DNA from 2 places in the Variovorax sp. 10N412 genome. Region 2 is predicted to be linked to the other one. Evidence: predicted binding sites of a transcription regulator. Region 2 holds the regulator's gene; the other holds the start of a gene.
The links. The regulator HrcA, encoded in region 2, represses chaperone genes, less so after heat shock. The targets are predictions, from matches to a motif close to TTAGCACTCNNNNNNNNNGAGTGCTAA.

Region 1: a site for HrcA is predicted at 1,362-1,388, ahead of groES (co-chaperone GroES). Genes of this name have one in related genera too.

The regions. Positions count from the first base shown of each region.
Region 1 covers NZ_JBFTIO010000009.1:36,577-38,963, forward strand. Annotated here, with positions in the region: gene groL (chaperonin GroEL) at 1-930, opposite strand, end outside; gene groES (co-chaperone GroES) at 984-1,274, opposite strand; gene AC1DJH_RS20915 (GntR family transcriptional regulator) at 1,565-2,374, shown strand.
Region 2 covers NZ_JBFTIO010000025.1:14,353-16,739, reverse strand. Annotated here, with positions in the region: gene greB (transcription elongation factor GreB) at 1-193, opposite strand, end outside; tRNA gene AC1DJH_RS31500 (tRNA-Arg) at 254-330, opposite strand; tRNA gene AC1DJH_RS31495 (tRNA-Arg) at 448-524, opposite strand; tRNA gene AC1DJH_RS31490 (tRNA-Ile) at 607-683, opposite strand; gene hrcA (heat-inducible transcriptional repressor HrcA) at 715-1,722, opposite strand; gene AC1DJH_RS31480 (NAD kinase) at 1,754-2,387, shown strand, end outside.

The DNA.
Region 1 (2,387 bases), on a different contig from region 2:
TTCGAGCGTCAGGCCCACTTCTTCAGCGATGACCTTGCCGCCCGTCAGGATGGCGATGTCTTCCAGCATGGCCTTGCGGCGGTCGCCGAAGCCAGGCGCCTTGACGGCCACGACCTTCAGGATGCCGCGGATCGTGTTCACGACCAGGGTCGCCAGGGCTTCGCCTTCGACTTCTTCGGCAATGATCAGCAGCGGACGGCCAGCCTTGGCGACTTGCTCCAGCACCGGCAGCAGGTCACGGATGTTGCTGATCTTCTTGTCGAACAGCAGCACGAAGGGGTTGTCCAACAGCGCCGATTGCTTCTCGGGGTTGTTGATGAAGTAGGGCGACAGGTAGCCGCGGTCGAACTGCATGCCTTCGACGACGTCGAGTTCGCTGTCCAGCGACTTGCCGTCTTCCACGGTGATCACGCCTTCCTTGCCGACCTTGTCCATCGCGTCAGCGATGAGCTTGCCGATGGTTTCGTCGCTGTTGGCCGAAATGGAGCCGACTTGCGCGATTTCCTTGGAGGTGGTGGTGGGCTTGGAAGCCTTCTTCAGCTCGGCGACCAGGGCCGTGACAGCCTTGTCGATGCCGCGCTTCAGGTCCATCGGGTTCATGCCGGCAGCCACCAGCTTGAAACCTTCGCGAACGATGGCTTGTGCCAGCACGGTCGCGGTGGTGGTGCCGTCACCGGCGTTGTCCGAAGTCTTGGAGGCCACTTCCTTCACGAGCTGGGCGCCCATGTTCTGGAGCTTGTCCTTGAGTTCGATTTCCTTGGCCACGGACACACCGTCCTTGGTCACGGTGGGGGCGCCGAACGAGCGTTCGAGCACCACGTTGCGACCCTTGGGGCCCAGGGTGACCTTGACTGCGTTGGCCAGGATGTTCACACCCTCGACCATGCGTGCGCGGGCTTCTCCGCCGAAGACTACGTCTTTTGCTGCCATGATGAATTAACTCCGAATGGATTGGATTTGAATGAATCGGAAGGGGAGAAGGCTTACTTCTCGACGACTGCGAACAGGTCGTCTTCCTTCATCACGAGCAGTTCGTCGCCGTCGACCTTGACGGTCTGGCCGCTGTACTTGCCGAACAGGACGCGGTCGCCGACCTTGACGGTCAGTGCGGTCAGTTCGCCCTTGTCGGTGCGCTTGCCCGGGCCCACGGCCAAGACTTCGCCCTGATCGGGCTTTTCGGCGGCTGCGTCGGGGATGACGATGCCGGAGGCGGTCTTGGTTTCGCTGTCAACACGCTTGACGATCACGCGATCGGCCAAAGGACGAAGTTTCATTGCATCTCCTGATATGGATAAGAAACGGGTTTGTGGTCGGACACCGGACGGGGCCCGGGTGCCCATTCGACTGGCAGCAAGTGGCTGTTAGCACTCGTCGGCAGTGAGTGCTAATGATAAGGGCATTCGGTGACGTTTCAAGGGCAGGGGATTGGGACGCCGCATTTCAAGGCCGTTTCCGCGTTGCCGCACGCGTCGGTTCCGCATGGCCGAACCAGCCTCGCGGGCACTGCGATGCCTGACGTATGCTGTGGCATCGTTCGATTGCACACAGTTTGTAGACAAATCATATGAAACCCCAAGCCCCGATCAAGCTGGCGCCGCGCGCCAAGCCCGGCAAGCCCGGCAAGACCGCAGCAGCGGTCAAGGCCTCGGGTGCCCGCAAGCCCGGGCCGGGCGTTGCCAGGACCGGGGCCGACGCGTCCGCCGAGCCCGACGCGTCCGGCGAAGCCTCGAAGAATCTGACCGACCGGGCCTACGCCGTCGTGAGGCGGCTCATTCTGCAGCGCGAGTTGACCGGTGGCGAAGTGCTGGTCGAAGGGCGCCTGGCCGAGCGCCTGCAGATGTCGCGAACGCCCTTGCGCGAGGCCCTGCTCCGGCTCGAGGGCGAAGGCCTGCTGGTGCGGGCCAATGCGCGCTCGTACGCGGTGCGGCGCATCACCGCGTCGCATTACTTCCAGTGCCTGCAGGTGCGCGAACGGCTGGAGTCGCAGGCCGTGTCGCTCGCCATGGGGCATGTGCCCGCGGAACTGGTGCAGCGCCTGCGCAGCGACATCCTGTCTCTGGATTCGAGCCAGCAGGGTTCGAGCCACTGGCACGCCGACGACGAGATCCACGGCCTGTTCGCGCGGGCCTCCGGCAACGCCATGCTGGCCGAGACGATCGCGCACCTGCGCGTGCTGTGCCGTCTGTTCGAGGTGGTCGACCCGTTCAACCGCATCGAGGACGACAGGGCCGAGCACCTGGCCATCCTGGACGCCTACATCGCGGGCAACGCGAAAGCGGCCGAAGAGGCCGTCATTGCGCACCTGCGCCACCTGGCGCGCTACACGCTCTCCAGGCTCAGCAACGGCCTGGTCACCGGCTTCCCGCCGCACTAGCAGTGCGGGCGAG
Region 2 (2,387 bases):
TGGCGGCCCAGTGCACCGTCTCGACGATCTTCGGGCGCTCCTCGTCCATCAGGTGCAGCAACTCGTCGCGCAGTCGCGCGTAGCCGTCGGGGGTGATGTAGTTCCTGCTGCCCGCGGGCAGCGGCGGCAAAGCGCCATCGGCGCCGTCATCGTCTCCGTCGGAATCCGTTTCCTTGGTGAATGCCTTGCTCAACGCAAAATCCTCCAAAAAGAAAAAAGCCCGGAAGACGAATCTTCCGGGCTTTTCATGTAGTGGTGCGGCTGGCAGGAATTGAACCCACGACCCCTTGGTTCGTAGCCAAGTACTCTATCCAACTGAGCTACAGCCGCACAGCTTGCAATTATAGCCCGCTTTTCTCGACCTTTTGGAATCTGCTCGGCCGGCTACACACAGGTTTCACAAAAGAAAAATGCCCGGAAGACGAATCTTCCGGGCATTTTCAGAGTTGGTGCGGCTGGCAGGAATTGAACCCACGACCCCTTGGTTCGTAGCCAAGTACTCTATCCAACTGAGCTACAGCCGCTGAGCCTTCGATTATATCCCGTTTTGCAAAGCATTCCCGCAACGAAGCGGAAACGTCGCAAAACCTGTGCAAAAAGATGCGGTGGTAGGCCGTGATGGGCTTGAACCATCGACCAACGGATTATGAGTCCGCTGCTCTAACCAACTGAGCTAACGGCCCACGCGGCACGATTCTATTCGCGGCGCGCAGCCTACTTGCGATGACTCAGCGCGTTGGTCACCAGGCGCGACGTGATGTCGACGATCTGGATCATGCGTTCGTAAGGCATTCGCGTCGGCCCGATCACGCCCAGCGTGCCCACGACCTGCCCGTCGACCTCGTAATTGGCGCTCACGATCGACAGTTCTTCGAACGGCACCACCTGGCTCTCGCCGCCGATGAAGATACGCACGCCTTCGGCCTTGCTCGACACGTCGAGCAGCCGCATGAGCTGGGCCTTCTGCTCGAAAAGCTCGAAGGCACGGCGCAGTTGGCCCATGTCACTGGAGAAGTCGCTCACCGCGAGCAGGTTGCGCTCGCCCGAGATAACGACATCGTCTTCCTGCGCTTCGGTCAGCACCTCGGAGCTCACCTGCACCGCCGCCTGCATCAACGTGGCAATCTCGCCGCGCAGCGTTTCGATTTCGGACTGAAGCTTGTCGCGCACCTGCTCGATGGTCAGGCCCGCATAGTGCGCGTTGATGTAGTTCGAGGCTTCGACCAGTTGCGACTGCGAATAGTCGGCTTCCGGAAAGATCACCCGGTTCTGCACGTCGCCGTCGGGCGACACGATGATCACCAGCAGCCGCTTTTCGGAAAGGCGCAGGAACTCGATCTGCTTGAACACCGAGGCGCGCCGCGGCGCCATCACCACGCCCACGAACTGCGACATGTTAGACAGCAGGTTGGCTGCGTTGGCAATCACCTTCTGTGGCTGGTCGGGCGCGAGACTCGGTGCGGTCATGTGCTCGCGCTGGGCGGTCAGCATGGTGTCGACGAACAGGCGGTAGCCGCGGTGCGTCGGGATGCGGCCCGACGAGGTGTGCGGGCTGGCAATCAGCCCCAGCCCCTCGAGGTCGGACATGACGTTGCGGATGGTCGCGGGCGACAGGTCCAGCCCCGCCGAACGCGACAACGTGCGTGACCCGACGGGTTGCCCGTCGGCAATGTAGCGCTCGACGAGCGTCTTGAGCAGCAACTTGGCACGGTCGTCCAGCATTGCAAGATTTTAGTGTTGTAATTTGTGAGATATGACCTCTCGCTTCCGTTACGTCGCCCTGATCGGCAAATACCAGGCTTCCGGCGCCCGAGCGCAGGCGGACGCACGCGACGGGGTGATGGAAGACATCGGCACGTTCCTCGAATCGCAGGGCTGCACGGTTTTCGTCGAGCGCTCGACCTGCGAAGAGGCAGAGGAAGACGAAGGCGCCCCGGCCCATCCGCGCTACGAAGCCCTGTCGGTCGAAGAAATCGGCCAGCGCTGCGACCTCGGCCTGGTGGTAGGCGGTGACGGCACCATGCTCGGCATCGGCCGGCAGCTCGCGAGCTACGGCATTCCCTTGATCGGCATCAACCGGGGCCGCCTCGGCTTCATCACCGACATTCCGCTGGACAACTACCAGGCCACGCTGATTCCCATGCTGGCCGGCGAATACGAAGAAGACCACCGCAGCCTGATCCACGCGCGCGTCATGCGCGACGGCGTCTCGGTGTTCGACGCGCTCGCCATGAACGACGTCGTGGTCAACCGCGGCGCCACCTCCGGCATGGTCGAGTTGCGCGTGTCGGTCGGGCGGCACTTCGTGGCCAACCAGCGCGCCGACGGGCTGATCATCGCCACGCCCACGGGCTCGACGGCCTACGCGCTGTCGGCCGGCGGCCCGC